Regions from separate parts of the Bacillus sp. GW823-FHT06A10 genome, predicted to be linked through region 2. Evidence: predicted binding sites of a transcription regulator. Region 2 holds the regulator's gene; each other region holds the start of a gene.
The links. The regulator Rex, encoded in region 2, represses fermentation and respiration genes when NADH is low (regulators of the CRP and FNR family bind a similar motif). The targets are predictions, from matches to a motif close to TTGTGAAATATTTCACAA.

Region 1 (7,329 bases), on a different contig from region 2:
GACTTTATTAATAATGATGCAGATCCAATGGAAACTACTTATTCAGAATGGCAACAATCTGGTGCTCCTGAATTTGATAACCGTGGTTCTTCCTTCTACACAGCCCACGGCACTCACGTAGCAGGTATCGTTTCTGCTCAAAAGAAGAACCAATCTGATTCAGCAGTAAAAGGTGTTGCACCTGACATTGAACTGTATAACTATCGTGTACTCGGTCCATACGGAAGTGGAGATAGTTCAGGTATTATCGCTGCAATTGATAAATCTATTTCTGACGGTATGAACGTTATTAACTTATCGTTAGGTGATGATAGCAACAATCCTCTTGATCCAACATCTATCGCTGTTAATAACGCGATGCTTTCAGGCGTTGTTACAGTCGTTGCTGCTGGTAACTCTGGACCGAATCCATCAACACTCGGATCACCAGGTGCTTCGCCATTTGCTATTACGGTTGGAGCCAGTGATAGCTCTATTTCCTTACCGAAACTATCAGGTCATGCTGGACAATTACAATTCCCTAACCTAATTTTGTTCGGCAAAAACTTCACTGATAAAATAGAAGATTTCAAGGGACAAACTTTACCTATTGAATCTGTAGGAATCGGTACGCCTGACGAGTTTAGTAAAAAAGATGTAAAAGGAAAAATCGCTCTCGTTGCACGTGGTACAACCTCATTTGATGAAAAAATTGCTAACGCAAAACAAGCAGGTGCAAAAGCCGTTATTATTTATAACAACGTGGATGGAGAAATTCCTTTCTACGTTGGTGAAAGCACAAAATACATTCCAGCATTCCGCCTAACGAAAGAAGACGGTGAAAAACTAAAAGCTCAAATTGAACAAGGTAGCACATCCTTAACTTTCGATGAAATTAATTACATTCAAACAGAAGGCGATCATCTTGCAGACTTTAGCTCACGCGGTCCTGTTACAGCAAATGATGATATTAAGCCTGATATTACAGCGCCTGGTGTCGCTGTCCTTTCAACAGTTCCTGAATATATTAACGACCCGCAAGAGGGTGAAAACTACGCTGTTTCCTATGAGCGTATGCAAGGAACATCTATGGCTTCCCCTCATATTGCTGGCGTTGCTGCTCTAATTTTACAAGAACACCCAGACTACTCTCCGTTCGATGTAAAAGCGTCTCTTATGAACACAGCTGATGATTTAAAAGAAAAATATTCGGTGTATGAAGTTGGAGCTGGGCGAGTAGATGCTTACAACGCCGTTCGTACAGAAACAAGCTTTAAAGTATTAGATACGACACAAACTGTTGTAAATGATGAAGTAATTGAAGTGCCCGAAGAAACTGGATCTATTGCATTCGGTAAGTTTTATCAAAAAGACGGTGAAGCTCTTGAACAAAAACGAAATATAAAAGTAACTAATCATAATAAACAAGAGAAAAAAGAATTTAAAACAGAAATTTCTTATACACCGGCTTCTTCTACTATTAACGATGCTGTCGCAAACGGTGTAAAAATCTCAGCTCCAGAAACAATTACTCTTGATGCTGGCAAAGCAGATGAAATTGAAGCAAAAATTAATGTTCCAGCCGGTGTAAAACAAGGCCGATATGAAGGATATATTCATATTACGAACACGAAAAATAAAGAAGAAACATATCAAATCCCATTCTCTATTCGTGTATCAGAGCCTGGTATTGAAAATGCAATACTATCAAGAAAAGCAATTTCAACTGATACATCTAAATTTAATCCATACGGTGAATCGTATGTTCACGGGGCATTCCAATTAAACAGCGAACTTGAAACGTTAGATCTTATCGTAAAAGATTCCAAAACAGATAAAGCTCTGGGCTTCATTGGGACATTAAACACAAGTGGACTAAAAACTGATGTGTATTACTACTTAGACTCATTCTTTAATGGAAAAGTGTATCCTTTTACAAATGATCCTGCAAAACCAATTGGTGATGAGAAAATCAACTTACCAGAAGGAGACTACACAATTGAGTTTGTCGGTTATGATAAGGCTGGGAAAGCACGTGTAAAAGGTGATTATGTTGTAATTGATAATACCCCACCAGAAGTGAAACTAACTGGATTAAAACCTGGTATTTACGAGTTAAATGAAGAAAATTATACAGTAGAAGATGGCAAAAAAGCACTATGGATTAAAGGAAATGTATACGATTCAAACGTTGACTACTTAAAAGGAAAAGGATTAAACATTACGCAAGAAGCGAATGGCGTTATGTACTATGACTATTCTCCATACTTGCATAAGTTTTTACCGATTAATGCAAATGGCGACTTTAAAGTTGGCATTACATCTGACTCCTTCAAAACGGAAGGTCCAATGAACACAGGCGTATATATTTTCGATTATGCAACTGCAGGAGCTGACTATCCAAGCGGTGTAAATAACTACTGGTTTATCCCACAAGGTGCTCAATATGCGAAAGCTAGTTACGATAAAAAAGAATTATATAAAAATGACGAGTTCACAGTAACACTAAACGCAAAACACGTAAAACAATTTGTTGCTGGGCAATTTAATGTAAACTTCCTAGAGAAGAACTTCAAATTTGCAAATGCGAAGTTTAATCCTGCTTTTGAAAAGCTACTTTCCGAAAAAGGAGTAACCGCAAAAGTAAATGAACCGAAACTAGAGGCAAGTTCGGTTACAGTTGGTGGCGCTATCGATGACAAAAACTTTGCTGGATTAGATGGTGATTTCCCGTTCATTGATGTAACTTTCAAAGTAGAAAATGATGAATTTTATGAAGCAAACGCTCAATTAGAGTCACCAATTTTTGTTTACTGGAAACAAGGTGAATCAGAACCAAATAGAATGCGTGTACTTCAAGATCAAACATTCTCAGTTATGTCCTTAAATTCACTAGTAGAAGGAAATATTAAACCTGGTGCATTCTTAAATGAACGTGGATATTTAGATGAAAAGTTTGATTATGCAAAGCTTGGCGTAAAAGTATACGCAACTGATTCTTACCGTCATAAGTTTGAAGGCTCACTAGATAAATATGGGTACTTCAAACTAAATGGACTTCCAGTTAATAAACGCGACTATAACCTATATGTAGAAGTGCCAGGACATTTAACAAGCCGCCTAACAACGAAACTTGGTACTGAAAAAGACGGTAAGCTGCTTGGCCAATATTATTATGCAAGACCTGACGAAAACCTTGCCGGCGATGTAAATGCTGATAAAGTAATCGATATTAAAGATGCTGAAATTATCGCTAGCAACTATGGTAAAAAAGGACTAACTGTAAAAGACGGAGACCTTAATAAAGATGGGATTGTCGACGAAAAAGATATTCGCTTCGTTGAAAAGAACTTCTTGAAAAAAGGGCCAGATGCATCTAAATCACAAACACCTGTAGAAAAATCAAAAAGCGGTACACTGACAGATATTTTAAAGAAATTGGGATTAACGCCTAAAAAATGATAAAGTGAAACTTTAATCAGTGGGGGGGTTCATCCCCCACTGATTATTAGTTGAACCAATCGGGCTTTTACGGGCAGGTGATCACCAAACTAACTTCTTTGCTTTCGCTGCATTTTGAGGTGGGGATCTTACTGCCCGTTAATGCGGGATAATAAAGAGCACTCTACGTAAAGTAGAGTGCTCTTTTCTATAAACGACCCTTATCCAGCAAAAGGGGTATATTGGGGATATACAAGGGAAACCGGAAAAGGAATTTATATTAAATTATATAAGTTCAGAGGTAAGAAGCAGTTTCCCACCTCTGAATTATTTAGCAATTATTATAGTACTGGTGCCATTGTTTCTTTTAATACTTTTACAGAATGAGCGAATTTCGCTTTTTCATCTTCATTTAGCTCAAGTTCTACGATTTCACGTACACCTTCGCGGTTAATTACAGCTGGAACACCTACGTAAGCATCTTTCTCTCCGTATTGACCTTCAAGGTATGCAGATACAGTTAATACGCTGTTCTCGTTGTTTAAGATTGCTTTAGTTACACGAAGTAGTGACATACCGATTCCGTAGTAAGTTGCACCTTTACGCTCGATAATATGGTAAGCTGCATCACGTACGTTTTCGAAGATTTTATCTAAGTCTTCTTGATTGTACTGTTCGTTGTTAGCTAAGATTGTTTCTAGTTTTTGTACACCGATAGTAGCGTGGCTCCATACTGGAAGTTCAGTGTCACCGTGTTCACCAACGATATAAGCATGAACGTTACGTGGATCTACATCTAAGTAGTCACCTAACATGTAACGGAAACGAGCAGAGTCTAAAGTAGTACCAGAACCGATTACGCGCTCTTTTGGTAAACCAGATTCTTTCCAAGTTACGTAAGTTAAAATGTCAACTGGGTTAGTTGCGATTAAGAAGATTCCATCGAATCCACTATCCATAATACCGCGAACGATTTGTTTAAAGATCTTTGTATTTTTCTCAACTAAGTCTAAACGAGTTTCACCTGGCTTTTGTGGTAATCCAGCAGTGATAACTACTAAATCTGCATCTTTACAATCTGCATAGCTACCGCTCCAAACTTTTGTTGGTGATGGAGAGAATGGTACCGCATGGCTTAAGTCCATTGCTTCCCCTTCTGCTTTTGCTTCATTAACATCTACTAATACGAACTCTTCAGCTACACCTTGGTTGATCATTGAGTAAGCGTAACTACAACCTACAGCTCCTGTTCCTACTAATACTACACGATTGATACCTTTTTTCATGGTAATTTCCCCTCTCTATTGTTCACATCTATTTTTTATGATTGTTTAAGTAATTAATTAAAATACTAATTTAATGTTGTTTAACTTCTTTACATTCATATTGTAGCACGTATTATTGTGAAAAAGTTCACAAATTATGACCTATTTGTGAACTTTTTCACATAGAGTGTAAAGTTATTAGAATAGGTGTGGAATCCATTTCAATGGAGGCGTTTTCTTTAGATTGTGAACAAAAAGAATGTGATTCGATTATTCCCTATAACTAAATTCAATTTCTATAATCAAACTAACACATTATCCCCTTATAAGCTGGACGTCAGTTGGCCTATATAGACTACGGTGAAATAAATGAATTAGCCTATACTTTATCACCTCCCTTTTAACCATTACTGTATATTAAAAAATATCCGTTAAAATTAAGCGTTCTTTTCTAGTAATAAACCATCCAATATAAGTGATAGGCCATGCAAAGCTTTAGACAACTGCATCTCTGCATCTTCAGAATTCGCAATCCAACAAGCAAGGTCCACTAGTCCGCCATTTATGAATCTTGCTAAGGCTTCACAGTCCGTTTTTTCAATAATAAAGTCCTTCATTAATTGTTGAAGTATCTCCGCCATCGTCGTTAAACATTGCGACTGTGATGATTGATAATAACTATTTCCTAATACTGCTGGTGCATCTCGAAGTACGATTCGCTGAATTTCTGGATTAAGTGCCATTGTTAAATACGCACGACAACGCCCAACAAATCCTTCCCATTTTCCTTCCGCCTCATTTGATACTTCCCCTAATTTATTATCCATTTCCATGTCAATTTCTTTTACAACTGCTTCTAACAACCCTTTTTTATCACCAAAATGATGATAAATTGCACCACGTGTTAAACCGACAGATGCTGTAAAATCATCCATAGACGTGTTTACATATCCAACTGTACCAAAAGCCTCTCTTGCTGCACTCAGCAATTTAGCACGTGTTTCAGTAATCATTTCTGCTCTCGTTTTTTTAACCATCTTTTCCTCCTATTTCTATTCATTCTCTTTATTCAAAATAAATCGCATTATAGTATCGTTCTCTATGTAAAAGAATAACTCCTTTGAACGTCAGCTCTCTATCCAGAGATAAAACATTTCAATTGACATACGCACCGTATGTTAATATGATATTGGCATACGGTGCGTATGTCAATTATTTCTAGCTTACAAGATAATATAACTTCTTACCCATCCCCTACATTGACTCACTGTCCCTTTTTATAGAAGGTATTAATGAAACAGAGGAGGAGTTAAAAGAATGAAGAATGTATATGTAAACGTCAAATACTTTGGTGATTATTATGTTTAATTCCTACCGTGAAATTTTCAGTGCTCCTGGTACAAAAGGATTCTCATTAGCAGGATTTATAGCTCGGATGCCCATATCAATGATGGGCATTGGTATTGTTACAATGTTATCTCAGTTACGTGGTGACTATTGGCTTGCTGGAGCTGTTGCAGCCACCTTTACATTATCATCAGCTTTACTAGCTCCTCATATTTCTCGGATGGCCGATCAATTAGGGCAATCTCGCATACTTCTTCCGACTACAGGTATCAGTGTTTTCTTTACGATCCTCTTACTTCTATGCACGAAATATGAAGCTCCTTATTGGACGCTATTTCTATCCGCCTTATGTGCAGGTTGTATGCCCAACATGTCAGCCATGGTGCGTGCACGTTGGACTAAACTATACCGTGGATCCCATAAATTGCATACAGCATTTTCCTTCGAGTCGGTTGTCGACGAAATTTGCTTCATAATTGGGCCTGTATTATCTGTCAGTTTAAGTGTTATGTTCTTCCCAGAAGCAGGCCCACTTTTATCATCTGTTTTTCTTACAATTGGGGTATGCCTATTCACCATGCAAAAAAGCACAGAACCGCCTGTACACCCTCACGACATTACAAACAAAGGAACAGTGTTTAAAATTGGTTCTTTACGAGTACTAGTATTCACACTCATCGCCATAGGGACTATATTTGGCACAATAGATGTCGTTAGTGTAGCTTTTGCTGAACATCAAGAAAACACGGTAGCTGCTAGCTTTGTGCTTTCTGTCTATGCAATCGGTTCATGCCTTGCAGGTCTAATTTTCGGTACTCTTAAACTCAATACTCCACCCTATAATCAGTTTTTAATAGCAGTCACACTGTCCATGATAACAATGCTGCCACTAGTTTTCGTAAACACTATTCCTTGGCTAGTAGTTATTGTTTTCTTTGCAGGGTTATCTGTCGCTCCTACAATGATTATTACTATGGGACTTGTGGAAAAAATCGTACCTGAATCAAAAATAACTGAAGGAATGACTTGGGCAATTACAGGACTTGGTATTGGAGTCTCCCTAGGATCGGCGATAGCTGGTTTAGTTATTGATAACTTTGGAGCTCGGGCAGGATTTAGTGTGGCTATTATAGCAGGAGGCCTTGCCTTAACTATTGCACTTTTAGGATACAAAACTCTTCACTCCGCATATAGTCATGCTGTTATGAAACCGGATGGCCGCTCAGCAGAGAGTTAAAACATATTCAAAAAATAGGATTACCTCTTTTCTTATGTATAAGAAGAGGTAATCCTATTT
Region 2 (7,329 bases):
CCGAGGTCAAAAATTAGGAGATGCCTTATTGAAAGCAGTTATTTCAGAAGCGAAAGAACTAGGGGTAAAAACAATGACGCTTGAAGTACGTGTATCAAATGAAGTAGCAAAGCAGTTGTACAAAAAATATGGATTTCAAAATGGTGGAATTCGTAAACGATACTATGCAGACAATCAGGAAGATGGTCTTGTAATGTGGGTGAATATATAATGGAAAAAAATACGATTATACTTGGGATTGAAACAAGCTGTGATGAAACAGCGGTAGCGGTTGTTAAAAATGGAACGGAAATTATTGCGAATGTCGTTGCATCACAAATCGAAAGTCATAAACGTTTTGGCGGGGTTGTACCAGAGATTGCATCCCGTCATCATGTAGAAGAAATTACAGTTGTGTTAGAAGAAGCTTTAAAAGAAGCAAATATCACATTTGATGATATTGATGCAATTGCTGTAACAGAAGGGCCTGGTTTAGTAGGAGCACTTTTAATTGGGGTAAATGCAGCGAAGGCAGTAGCTTTTGCACATGATATTCCGTTAGTCGGTGTTCATCATATTGCTGGCCATATTTATGCGAACCGTTTAGTAAAAGAAGTTCAATTCCCGCTATTATCACTTGTTGTATCTGGTGGGCATACAGAACTTGTTTATATGAAAGAACATGGTTCATTTGAAGTAATTGGTGAAACGCGAGATGATGCAGCTGGAGAAGCATATGATAAAGTAGCTCGTACGTTATCTATGCCATATCCAGGTGGTCCTCATATTGATCGTCTTGCACATGAAGGAGAACCAACAATTGATTTGCCTCGTGCATGGCTAGAACCGAATTCATATGATTTTAGCTTTAGTGGATTGAAATCAGCAGTTATCAACACTGTGCATAACGCGAAACAACGTGGTATAGAAATTAAACCAGAAGATTTAGCGGCAAGTTTCCAAGAAAGTGTAATAGATGTACTTGTAACGAAAGCAGCTCGTGCAGCAGAGGCTTATAATGTAAAGCAATTACTTCTTGCTGGTGGAGTAGCTGCTAATAAAGGACTTCGTGCGCGATTAGAAGAAGAATTTGCACAAAAAGAAAACATTGAACTAATTATTCCACCGCTATCTTTATGCACAGATAATGCAGCAATGATTGCAGCGGCAGGGACAATTGCGTATGAACAAGGCAAGCGTGCAACATTAGCCTTAAATGCGAATCCAGGATTAGATATTGAAGCATAGTTATGCACATAATTAACCACAGCTTGTGGATAAAACCCATATTATCTGTTGATAATGTGGGTTTTGTTGTGTATATAAAGTGTTGATATCTTTTTTGATAGTTGTGGATAATGTGGAAAAGTTGTTTTGATAGCTATTTTATAAAGGTGGATATGTGTATAAGTTTGTGGATAAACTAGATGAAGTCTGACCTTTGAATATATTGTTTTTCGGGAAATAAAAAGTAAGAAGATATCCCTGAAAAACATTTTGAAATATCCTTCTATTATAGAGGGTGCTGATATTGTCAATCCTTGTCGGTAAATCGATATTTCGTGTCGAATCGTTTATATATATAGGGTTACGATAGATGTATTTGAAAATTGGTTGATATATTCCGAGTTACCATTGATATATTCAAAAAATTATTTATGTACTTAAAGAAAAAAGATGTCACATAGTCAAAAATCATGACTGATGAGACATCTTCCTTATTTAAATACTCTTATACATGCAGCTCTTCCCACTCTGCCATACAAGTTTCAAGTTGTACTTGTAGCGTTTGTTTTTTAGTTGTAATTTCACTCGCTTTTTCATAATCTGCATATATTTCTGGTAAGCAAAGTTGATCTTCTAACGTAGCAATTTCTTCTTCTAAGTTTACGATGTTTTGTTCTAGTTCTTCAATTTTTCGAGTGCGTTGACGTTCTAATTGTTTACGCTCTTTTTCTTCGAGATAATTTAATTTTTCTTGAGCTACAGTTTTTTGAACAGGTGCCTGATTTTCTTGCTGTTCAAGTTGTTCAAATGCTGCGCGTTCAATCATTTCATTTTTCTTCTCCACATAGTAATCGTAATCCCCTAAATATTCCTGTGCACCTTCTGTTGATAACTCAATCACAGTCGTTGTTACACGGTTAATGAAGTAGCGGTCATGTGAGACAAATAGAAGAGTCCCTGGATAATCAATTAAAGCATTCTCTAAAATCTCTTTACTATTTAAATCAAGGTGGTTCGTAGGCTCATCCAGAATTAATAAATTTGACTTTTGCATCATAAGCTTCGCAAGAGCTAATCGAGCTTTTTGTCCACCACTAAGGGAAGATACTGGTTTCAGTACATCATCTCCTGTAAATAAAAAGTTCCCGAGTATAGTACGGATTTCTTTTTCAGGTTGCAGTGGATATTCATCCCATAGTTCATTTAAAACCCGTTTAGAAGATGTTAAGTTTGCTTGTTCTTGATCATAATAACCAACAGATACATTTGATCCGAAAGAAACATCACCATTTAATAGTGGTAACTTATTCACAATAGATTTTAATAATGTGGATTTCCCAATTCCGTTTGGACCAACTAAAGCAACACTATCTCCGCGAGTTAAGCGCATAGTTACGTTTTCAATTATAGGGTCCTCATCATAGCCAATGGTTGCATCCTTTACTTGTAAAACATCATTTCCACTTTGCTTTTCAATATCGAAGTGGAATGATGCTGACTTAGAATCCCCTAATGGTCTCGTTAATAATTCCATTCTGTCTAGTTGTTTACGGCGACTTTGAGCACGTTTCGTTGTAGAGGCGCGAGCTATATTCTTTTGAACGAAGTCCTCAAGTTTTGCGATTTCATCTTGTTGTTTTTCGTAACGTTTCATTTCTTGCTCATATAATGCTGATTTTAAGTCTAAATATTTACTGTAGTTACCAACAAATCGTCTGCTTTCTTTATTCGAAATTTCATATACTTGTGTAACAAGTTTGTCTAAGAAATAACGGTCATGTGAAACGATTAATATTGCGCCAGGATAACCTTGTAAATATTGCTCAAGCCATGTTAATGTTTCGATGTCTAAATGGTTTGTAGGCTCGTCCAAAATAAGTAAGTCTGGTTTTGTTAATAATAATTTTCCGAGAGCTAATCTTGTTTTTTGCCCACCGCTTAAAGTAGAAATCGTCGTCTGGTGCGTTTCAACTGGGAAGCCAAGGCCGCTTAAAATGGAGCGAATATCCGCTTCATATTGATATCCACCTTGATCTTTATAATTGAGTTGCAATTGGTCATAATCAGCTAACAATCTTTCGTATGTAGCTTCGTTTGAAAAGTTTTCTTCTTTGCCCATTTCTTGCTCAAGCCTTCGAAGTTTTGTCTCCATTTGCTGTAAGTGGGTAAAGACGGTTAGCATTTCATCCCAAATTGTTAAAGACGTTTCTAGGCCGGTATTTTGAGCTAAATACCCGATTGAGACATCTTTCGGTTTTATAATTTCGCCACCATCATGTGATAACTCACCAGCGATAATTTTTAATAATGTAGATTTTCCAGCTCCATTCCTTCCAACTAATGCGATACGATCTTTTGTTTGTACTTCCAATTTTATGTTTGCAAGAATTGTTTCTGCACCGTATAATTTCGAAAGTCCATTTACTTGTAATAAAATCAATGTTTTCACCTCAAATAATTTCTTAACTTTGCCATGTTTATATTTCTCAATCATACTAAAAATAGTGTATAGTTTAAAATAAGAGAGAATACTTCTTCTCTTTATTATACAAGGAATTTAATGAGTGCTAAACTTCTGTATTTGATTAAAGTATATGAATAAAGATAGGAAGAGAGGAGAGGTCATATGGATCAGCAAAAGATTCCACAAGCCACTGCTAAAAGATTGCCTCTATACTATCGATTTATCCAAAACTTATCTCTTTCTGGTAAGCAGCGTGTTTCATCGGCCGAATTGAGTGAAGCGGTAAAAGTAGATTCCGCAACAATACGAAGAGATTTTTCGTATTTTGGAGCGTTAGGGAAAAAGGGATATGGATATAACGTAAATTATTTATTATCATTTTTCCGCGAAACACTTGATCAAGATGATATAACGCGTGTAGCACTTATTGGAGTAGGTAATTTAGGGACCGCTTTCTTACATTATAATTTCACGAAAAACAATAATACAAAAATTGAAATGGCATTTGATGTTAGTGAAGAGAAAGTTGGAACAGAAATCGGGGGCATTCCTGTATACCATTTAGATGAATTAGAAGAGAGATTATCAAATGATATACAAGTGGCAATATTAACAGTACCGGCTACAGTAGCACAAGCTGTAGCAGATAGATTAGCTGAAACGAGCGTGCATGGTATTTTGAATTTCACACCAGCACGATTAAACGTATCAGAGAATATTAGAATTCATCATATTGATTTAGCTGTAGAGTTACAAACATTAGTTTACTTTTTGAAAAACTATCCACAATAAAACGCAGAGGAAGCGACCTCTGCGTTTTATTATTGTTTCTTCTTTGTGAATTTAACTAATATAAGGCGAAGTGCCAAATTAAAATCAATTGTTGCCATAACTGCAAATAGTATTGTCCACACATTCCAGATTGTATCTGTCACGTTCGTAATGGCGAAGCGTGTAAAGATACATCCAAGAAGGAAGTATAGTGCAGCCATGAACAATGGTGAGTTTCTCATACAAAAAATCCTCCGATAAAGCCTTGCATTTTTTCAGCTTCTTTAATCATTTCTTGAATTTGCTCATTGCTCATAAAAATTTGCCCAATAGCGACTAATGTATTCATCGCAACATGAGCTGCAATCGGAACGATAATACGCTTCGTCTTCACATATAAGAAGGCGAATACGAGCCCCATAGCAGTGTATACCAATAAATGAGTAAAATCAAAATGAATTGCTGCGAATACAAGCGAACTAATGATAGCTGCGATAAAGAAGTTAAACTTCTTATAAAGTGCACCAAATAAAATTTTTCTAAATACGATTTCTTCTAAGATAGGTCCAATTATAGATACAACAATAAGGAACCAAGGTGTGGTTCTTGCAATCTCCATCAGTTTCATTGTATTTTCTGAACCTTGTTTAATTCCTAGCAGCTGCATCTCGATCATACCAGCAACTATTTGTGAAAAGAAAGCCAAGAAGAACCCGATGAAAATCCATCCAATAGTAGCTGGAGCAGAAGAGCGCTTTGGATCTAAATGCCTGTCACGAATATCCGTTCTAAGTAACCAAAGTACGATACATAATGCAACAAAGAAGCTAATAATTGCCCAGTGTCCCGTTATGATTTGTCCTTTTTCCTCAATGGTAAATCCTCTATTATCATAGAGTCCTGTTTTTAGGAGAAGTGGCAATCCAACAACGCCAGATAACTGCATTAAAATGTATGTAACGATAATCCACCAGTATTGTTTCTTCAAATGGTTTAACCATCCTTTCTAACTATAGTGTATGAGATAAGTTAGGATAACATGTAAATATGCTACCTACGATATAAACCTCACTTGAATTATGTTTTTTTCGTAAATCCTTATTTGAAATTATAATAGAAGACAGGAGAAAGTTGTGTGTGTAGCGAAAACAACTTAGGGTGTCCTTTCATATTGTAACATACGAGCAGTGGAAACAACGATTCATATAGTAAAGGCAGTATTCTATATAGAAAGTTTATATAGTGATTTGCGAAAAAATTATGATTTTTTTACTTGCAAAAGAAATTGAGATTATTTATTATTATAAGTGTGTTAGCACTCGGATGACTTGAGTGCTAATAAAAGAAATTTACATAACAAAATGAGGAGGTTATTGTTCATGCTAAAGCCATTAGGTGATCGCGTTGTAATTGAGCTTGTTCAAGCAGAAGAAAAAACAGCAAGTGGTATCGTATTACCAGATACTGCAAAAGAAAAACCACAAGAGGGTAAAGTTGTTGCAGTAGGTACTGGTCGAGTGCTTGAGAATGGTGAGCGTGTTGCTTTAGAGGTAGCAGCAGGTGATCTTATCATCTTCTCAAAATATGCAGGTACTGAAGTGAAATATGAAGGTACAGACTACTTGATTTTACGTGAAAGTGACATTTTAGCAGTTATCGGTTAATTATATAAATCTTAAAAAATCCAAGGGGGTCAATTATTATGGCAAAAGATATTAAATTTAGTGAAGAAGCACGTCGTTCGATGCTTCGCGGTGTCGACACTCTTGCAAACGCAGTAAAAGTTACGCTTGGACCAAAAGGTCGTAACGTTGTACTTGAGAAAAAATTTGGTTCACCACTTATTACAAATGATGGTGTAACAATCGCAAAAGAAATCGAATTAGAAGATGCATTTGAAAACATGGGTGCGAAATTAGTAGCAGAAGTTGCTAGCAAAACAAATGACGTAGCTGGTGACGGAACAACAACTGCAACTGTATTAGCGCAAGCTATGATTCGTGAAGGTCTTAAAAACGTAACAGCTGGTGCTAACCCAATGGGTCTTCGTAAAGGTATCGAAAAAGCTGTTACTGCTGCAATTGAAGAATTAAAAACGATTTCTAAACCAATCGAAGGCAAATCTTCTATTGCACAAGTAGCTGCTATTTCTGCAGCTGACGAAGAAGTAGGTCAATTAATCGCTGAAGCAATGGAGCGCGTTGGTAACGATGGCGTTATTACTTTAGAAGAGTCTAAAGGATTCACAACAGAATTAGACGTAGTAGAAGGTATGCAATTTGATCGTGGATATGCATCTCCTTACATGATTACTGATTCTGACAAAATGGAAGCAGTTCTTGATAACCCATATATCTTAATTACTGACAAAAAGATTTCTAACATTCAAGAAATCTTACCGGTATTAGAGCAAGTGGTACAACAAGGTAAACCACTTCTTATCATTGCTGAAGATGTAGAAGGCGAAGCTTTAGCTACATTAGTAGTGAACAAACTTCGTGGTACATTCAATGTAGTAGCTGTTAAAGCTCCTGGATTTGGTGACCGTCGTAAAGCAATGCTAGAAGATATCGCAATCTTAACTGGTGGCGAAGTAATCACTGAAGAATTAGGTCGTGACTTAAAATCTGCTACAGTTGAATCTTTAGGACGCGCTGGTAAAGTTGTTGTTACAAAAGAAAACACAACTGTAGTTGAAGGTATTGGAAATACAGAGCAAATCGCAGCTCGCATCGGTCAAATTCGTGCGCAATTAGAAGAAACAACTTCTGAATTCGATCGTGAAAAATTACAAGAGCGACTTGCTAAACTAGCAGGTGGCGTAGCGGTAATTAAAGTAGGTGCAGCAACTGAAACTGAGTTAAAAGAGCGCAAACTTCGCATTGAAG
Region 3 (7,329 bases), on a different contig from region 2:
GCATTAGGGGCAAAATTAAGTCCGGCGAAAGATTCTATTTTCCGCGAAGGAAAAGATTCACCATATGTGAACTGGGTCGTTGTTCGTAATGAAAATAAAGATGATGCCGTTGTAAATAAATTAAAGAAAGCTTATCAATCTAAAGGAGTAAAAGAGTTTATCGAGAAAAAATTTGATGGTTCAGTTTTACCATCTTGGTAGGAGCTGACGATAATGATTGAATTAAAAAACATATCCAAAGTATTTTCAACAAAAAAAGGGACTGTTGAGGCTCTTAAGCCTACTTCCCTTAAAGTAGAAAAAGGCGAGGTATTTGGAATCATTGGGTATAGCGGCGCTGGTAAAAGCACATTGATTCGATGTGTAAATTTATTAGAAAAACCAACGACAGGAAATATCATTGTAAACGAACAAGACTTAACAACGTTATCGACAAAAGAACTAGCAAAAGCGAGACAAAAAATCGGAATGATCTTTCAAGGATTCAATTTACTTAAAACTGTTAGCATCTATGAAAATATTGCATTACCTTTACGCCTTGCTGGTATTCCAAAAGTGGAAATTAAAAAAAGGGTAGAAAAATATTTACGCATTGTCGATCTTTTCAATCGAAAAGATGCTTATCCAAGTGAACTTTCTGGCGGTCAAAAACAGCGCGTTGCAATTGCACGTGCACTATCACATGAGCCTGAAGTGTTATTAAGTGACGAAGCAACGAGCGCTTTAGATCCAGAAACAACTGATTCTATTCTTGATTTGTTATTAAAGATTAACGAAGAAATTGGAATTACGATTTTACTCATTACACACGAAATGAACGTTATCCAACGTATATGCGACCGCGTTGCCGTTATGGAACATGGATCTGTAGTCGAAAGCGGGACTGTGAAAGATATTTTCACAAACCCACAACATGTAACAACGAAGAAATTTGTAAATAGCGCCTTTGCAGCTAAAATTCCAGAAGAGGTACAGAAAGAACTACAGAATACTGGAGAAATTGTAACACTTTCATTTATTGGCACTACTTCAGGTGAACCTGCCTTAGCTGTTGCCACAAAACGTTTCCAAGTGTATCCGAATATTTTATCCGGTAATATTACGCAGTTAAAACATGAAGCATATGGGAAATTAGTCGTTCATATGCAAGGAGAACAAAATGAAATCCACCGTGCTTTATCATTTTTACAAGAGCAAGGAATCATTGTAGAAGGAGGCAGAACAGATTATGGGAAACAAGTCCTTTTTGGATGAATGGGGTAAAGTCATATGGGAAGCCACAATTCAAACCTTTCAAATGACATCTATTTCATTACTCATCTCAATCCTTATTGCACTGCCACTTGGCGTCACACTTGTTTTAACGAGACCTGGTGGGCAGCGTGAAAATAAAATCATCTATCCTATTCTTAATACAGTTATTAATATCATTCGCTCTCTTCCATTTATCATTCTATTATTCTTCATCTTACCTTTTACAAAGTTTCTAATGGGAACATCCATTGGCGTGCAAGGTGTTATCGTACCACTTGTCGTCTTCACAGCTCCCTATATCGCACGTTTAATGGAGACAGCTTTACTAGAAGTAGATCGCGGTGTCATTGAGGCCTATCAAGCGATGGGAGTCTCTACTATAAAAATCATTTGGCACGTCATGGTTAAAGAAGCTCGTCCCTCCCTTGTACTTGGATTAACAATTGCAACGATTGGCTTAATCGGCGCAACAGCAATGGCTGGTCTTGTAGGTGCTGGCGGGCTAGGGGACTTAGCATATCGCTTCGGACATTTACGCTATGAACCTGAAGTAATGTATGCAACCGTCTTTATTCTAATTATCCTCGTTCAAGGATTACAGTCTTTAGGTAATGGGGTTGCACGAAGACTGAAGAAAGATTAAAAAAGAAGGTATCTCACCAGGGTGAGATACCTTCTTTTTATCTTTTAAATCCGCCTTCTGAATGAATAACTTGCCCCGTAATCCACTCAGCTTCTTCACTTACTAAAAATTTAATGAGTCTAGCTGCATCTTTTGGCTCACCAATTCTGCCAAAAGGAAACATCGGCTTTAACCCTTGTTTTATCTCTTCAGTCATCCATCCTGTATCGGTTGGTCCTGGATTAATTGCATTCACTGTTATTCCTAATGGAGCTACTTCTGCTGACAACGTACTAGTAAGAGCATCAATAGCTCCCTTCGTTGTCGCATAAACTAGTTCTCCTGCCATAGGACCTTGAAATTGCCCCGAAGTCATATTAACAATTCTACCACCAGATTTCTTATCAAATCCTCGGGCAAATTGACTACTGAGCAATGTAGTCGCACGAATATTAACCATATAATGCTTATCTAATTCTTCAGCAGTCAACGTAGAGAAATCATTATTCGTAGAATATGCTGCATTATTGATTAATATATGAGGGTACCCTAATTGTTCAGTAACTTTATTTAAAAGCTCTTTCGGTGCATCATTCCGAGTTAAATCTAACTCCATGCTCAATACTCTAACACCTTTTTGTAATAGCTCTTCTTTTAATTGTATTTGTTCATTTTTATCAACGCCCCAAGGCATCTCTTTATCATAATCCGTCCAATACGTAAAAAATATATCGTATCCTGCCTCAGCTAATTCTTTACAAATCGCTGCTCCTATACCGTCTAGACGACTTACGCCTGTAACAACTGCTACTTTATTTTTTAATTGGTTCATCATATACTCCTCCAAGTTTAAAGGACGCATATTTTATATAAGAGATATAAATTTCCCCACCTAGACCTCTGTCCTTACAAAAGGGATGTACAAGCCAACTATGCAGTCCTTGCATGATTTACAAATAGCTAAATAAACCCTCACTTATGAGAGAAAAATTCATCTATCCAATTTCTAATCATTACAAGTTCATCCACATATCGAGTCCTTGTCTCCTTTCCATATATCTCTGTTTCTATCATACCAATATGATGTACTATTTCAAATGATAAAAAAATAAAAACCAATATTCCATTCCAAACTTCTATCGAATTTATTATATTATAATATAATAAATAATGAAAATAATCAGAAAAATACTGGCAAATATTGACTAACCTTCTTATAATAAAACGTGGGGCTAATGTGAGAATTTAGTTTTAAACAAATAGGGGGAAGAAATATGTCAAAAAAATTACTTTCTTTATTTTCTGCAGTAATCGTAGCAGCTTTTGTAATAACCGGCTGTGGTCAAAGCGATACGACAAATAAAGAACAAAAAGAGAATGCAACAAAAGAAAGCAAAACGGAAAAAACAGATACAACGAAAGAAAGTAAACCTACTGAAAAAAAATCCGAAGATAAAAAAACTGAAGATAAAAAGCCTGAAAATACAGCTACTGGATCAAGCGACTACTCTAAGCTGATTTCCTATATGGAAAAAGAAACAGGTGGTAAAACAAAAGTTCTTTTTGAAAATAAAGAACCACAAGTCTATAAAGCTGAAGATGTTTCAGTATCAATGAATAGTTACACATTAGTTGAATTAAATGGATTCCATACAAACTTCGATATTCCGTTTAATCGTCAAACAGAAGGCGGAGTTATTCTTGTGAACTACAGCGTAAAAAATAGTTCAGCTAAAGATATTTATTATATGCCAGCATTGGACATGTCATTTACTGGCGCGCAGAAAGCATATAGTAACTATAAAGATTTAATTCCAAAAGAAGATCAGCTCCCAACTAAACTTGCTCCAACGAATGATTACTTAGTAAAAGCAGGAGAAACTATTTCTGGTTATATCGCTTATCCATTCGGAAAAGATGATCTAGCGAAAATTTCAAGTCTCTCAACAGTCTCAGTCACAGTCCCAACTGCACAAGCTAATAAAGGAAAATTTGATGCTCCAATCGGAAATCCTGGAAGCTTTTCATTAAGTTTAAACAAACAGGGTGCTGAAAAAGTTGCAACAGATAATACTTTCTACCAAGATAAAGCTACAGCTAATAACATGGGCGATAAAAAAATGTTAAAAGAGAAATCAAGTATTAATAACAATCAAGAATTAGGCGCTGTTAATGTTACATTAGACGGATACCAATTCACTCAATTCACACCAAATTCCGTCGAAGCTCCACGCTTTGCAAATTTTAAAAACGGTCTTGTTCTGTTAACAGTAAAATTCAAGCTTGATAACAAAGATGCTCAAGACGTTTCACTGTCTCCTATAAGCTCTACATTGAGAGTGAATGATGGTACACAATATACGATTAATGAAGGTATGCTATTAAATTATGACTATAATGCTTCAGTCAAAACAGGAACATCTGGAGAGTTACTACAAGTATATATTTTAGATCAAGAGCAGTATGAAAAGATTTGGAAAGACAAAAGCTTTGAGATTGAGTTAGGACCTATGAGAAATAAAGAAGCTAAAGATATTTCACAAGGTAAAAAAGCTAAATTTACATTACCTAAATAAATTAATAAATATATAATAGAAAAGGCATATAACATATGATTGTTATATGCCTTTTTCATTTTATAAAAACACCATTTTTGTTCACACTTTATCCATTGTGAATTTTTTCACAATGGATATATAATAAACATGTAAATAGAATATTGGAGGGATTTCAATGGTTATCAATTTTTTAAGAACTGATAAACGTGCTGCTTTCATATTATTATTTTTACGATTTTACATAGGATATGCATGGCTCGCTGCTGGGATAGGTAAAGTTTTCGGACAATCTTTTGATGCAAGTGGTTTTCTAAAGGGCGCTATCGCTCAAGCATCAGGTGACCATCCTGCAGTACAAAGTTGGTGGGCAGATTTTCTTCAAAATTTTGTTCTTCCAAACGCAGACCTATTTAGCTTTTTAGTTCAATGGGGAGAAATTTTAGTAGGTCTAGGTTTAATTTTAGGCGGATTAACAAAAACAGCTGCATTTTTCGGAATCATAATGAATCTTTCATTTTTATTAAGCGGAACTGTTAGTGTAAACCCAAATCTGCTTATTTTAACTATGTTCATTTTAGTTGCAGGGCAAAACGCTGGACGTATTGGATTAGATGACTATGTTTTCCCTAAACTTTTCCGTAAAAATAACCACGGAACATATAAATTAAGTAAAACTGCGTAGTAACAGTTTACTTTTAAAATATAAATAAGAAAAAGAGCCTGAGTATAGGCTCTTTTTCTTATTTATCCTAATTTAAACTTTTAACGAGCCACGAAAACCTCTGGCAGCATAGTAAGAGTCTGCTCCATTGTGGTACACGAAAACATGTCCGAAGCGATAATCGCAAAATAGAGCACCACCGAGTTCTCGAATATCTGAAGGTGTTTGTACCCAACTTGATGATTTCATGTCAAAATCCCCAAGTTGTTGCAATTCCCGATATTGTTCTTCCGTTAATAGTTCAATGCCCATAGCATTTGCAACATCAATAACATTATTTTCTGGTTTATGTTTTTTTCTTGATTCTAACGCTTCAAGATCATAACAAAGACTTCTGCGGCCTTTAGGACTCTCCTTTGAACAATCATAGAAAGTATATTCGTCCTTTTCTTCATCATAACCGACAACATCCGGCTCACCGCCAGTTACTTCCATTTCGTTAAGTGACCATAATTTTTCAGCATTAGCTTCTATCTTAGCTTCAACCTTAGCCCATTCAAGACCTTCATGGCGGTTCATATTTTTCTCAAAACGAGCTTGCAATACTTTCAATAACTCTTGACGTTTTTCTACTAGTAAGTCATTTTTATTTCCTGTCATATTAGTCCTCCCTGATGTGTGTACAGATATTAGTTTAAGTATATATTTTATAATAAATCATCTCAAGATGAAGACCGTTTCAGCCTTATGTCTTGTACAAACATCCATTATAAAGTTCTAAAACCCTCCATACTTTCTCCAAGAATATAGTGTGAAAACCACATCAAATTCTGCTTCATAATAGCTACATTCATTCCCGGCTGATTAGGACTATATGCCATTCCTTTAAATATAATTAATTCTGTATCCACTTCCATATCCATTAATCCTTGATATAGATCATATGCATTTGTAATTGGAATTCTTGCATCCTTTTCTCCATGCTGAATTAAGGTAGGCGTACAAGCTGATTCAATATACGTCATAGGTGATGTCTTCGTATATATCTCTGGATCATTCCATGGAGTATTTCCTAAATACATTCTAATAAAGTAAGGTATATCTGTATTTACATAATGGGTACTCCAGTTAGTGATTCCACCGCCAACTGAAATAGCTTTAAATCGACTACTAAATGTAGAACAGAAAGCTGATACATATCCACCGTTGCTCCATCCCATAACTCCTACTCTATCCTTGTCTACCATCCCTTTTTCTACTAGTTCATCCACTCCAGATATAACATCATCGTAGTCAGCAATCCCCTGTTTTCTATAGTTAGCTTTTAAAAATTCATTACCATAACCTGAACTTCCTCTGTAATTTGGTTCTAAAACGATAAAGCCTTTTTCAATAAACTGTTCAATCGGATATTTCTCATTGAAGCAGTCTGAAAATATCGGAAAAGACGCCCAAGCCGGACCGCCGTGAATTACTACTAATAAAGGATATTTTTTATTAGTATCAAACTCTACTGGCGTTGATAAAACACCTTCTATTTCAAGACTATCGCTACTTTTCCATGAGATGATTTCCCTGTTACTTCTAAGTTTCCCTTTGAAAAAGCTATTTTCATCCGTTATTTTTTTATCGTCTAAATAGATTTCAAAGGTTTCATTTGTTATTGCCTTATTGTAGGATATATATTTTCCATCCTTTGTTATAGAAGCATCCATTATAAAGCCATCTACTTTTTCGCTTAATATTTCCACAGTTCCATCTTCAGCTAGCAACCCAATAAGATAATTCGTTTTATTCTGCCATCTAATTAAAATCCCTTTAGCTGTCCACTGTAATGGCATAACCGTACTATCAAAATCTGTTAAAGGTTGAATTAGCTCTCCATTATGAATATCATATATCTCTAACGTACTATCTTGTATATAGTTTCTATAGTAATCTCTCTCTCTTATGCTTGCTGAGTAACAAATTTTGCTGCCCTCTGGAGAAAAGCAAACACTCCCTCCCAACAATTTATCCACATTCAGCTTTTGTAGCTCTCCAGGTTTAATATGGAGTATGTATAGATCTCCATTTATATAATCTGCCATATTTGAGCTTGGTGTCGCCATAAATACAACCTTTTTACCATCATTTGAAATATCAAATTCATGGATATGAAAATCCTTACCATCAGTTAATCGATAAACAACTCTGTTCTCATGTTCATCTGTATCACTTTGTATCACCTTTTC

Region 1: a site for Rex is predicted at 4,822-4,839, ahead of AC1Q8M_RS14775 (L-lactate dehydrogenase). Genes of this name have one in related genera too.
Region 3: a site for Rex is predicted at 4,548-4,565, ahead of AC1Q8M_RS26355 (DoxX family membrane protein). Genes of this name have one in related genera too.

Annotation. Positions count from the first base shown of each region.
Region 1 covers NZ_JBXAHT010000002.1:357-7,685, reverse strand. Annotated here, with positions in the region: gene AC1Q8M_RS14780 (S8 family serine peptidase) at 1-3,441, shown strand, start outside; gene AC1Q8M_RS14775 (L-lactate dehydrogenase) at 3,762-4,706, opposite strand; gene AC1Q8M_RS14770 (TetR/AcrR family transcriptional regulator) at 5,123-5,722, opposite strand; gene AC1Q8M_RS14765 (MFS transporter) at 6,046-7,269, shown strand.
Region 2 covers NZ_JBXAHT010000010.1:6,703-14,031, reverse strand. Annotated here, with positions in the region: gene rimI (ribosomal protein S18-alanine N-acetyltransferase) at 1-211, shown strand, start outside; gene tsaD (tRNA (adenosine(37)-N6)-threonylcarbamoyltransferase complex transferase subunit TsaD) at 211-1,227, shown strand; gene AC1Q8M_RS27560 (ABC-F family ATP-binding cassette domain-containing protein) at 1,712-3,646, opposite strand; gene AC1Q8M_RS27555 (redox-sensing transcriptional repressor Rex) at 3,833-4,462, shown strand; gene AC1Q8M_RS27550 (YdiK family protein) at 4,492-4,683, opposite strand; gene AC1Q8M_RS27545 (CPBP family intramembrane glutamic endopeptidase) at 4,680-5,429, opposite strand; gene groES (co-chaperone GroES) at 5,821-6,105, shown strand; gene groL (chaperonin GroEL) at 6,144-7,329, shown strand, end outside.
Region 3 covers NZ_JBXAHT010000006.1:71,022-78,350, forward strand. Annotated here, with positions in the region: gene AC1Q8M_RS26330 (MetQ/NlpA family ABC transporter substrate-binding protein) at 1-201, shown strand, start outside; gene AC1Q8M_RS26335 (methionine ABC transporter ATP-binding protein) at 214-1,254, shown strand; gene AC1Q8M_RS26340 (methionine ABC transporter permease) at 1,229-1,897, shown strand; gene AC1Q8M_RS26345 (SDR family oxidoreductase) at 1,935-2,711, opposite strand; gene AC1Q8M_RS26350 (DUF5068 domain-containing protein) at 3,151-4,452, shown strand; gene AC1Q8M_RS26355 (DoxX family membrane protein) at 4,610-5,116, shown strand; gene AC1Q8M_RS26360 (DUF4256 domain-containing protein) at 5,189-5,755, opposite strand; gene AC1Q8M_RS26365 (S9 family peptidase) at 5,863-7,329, opposite strand, start outside.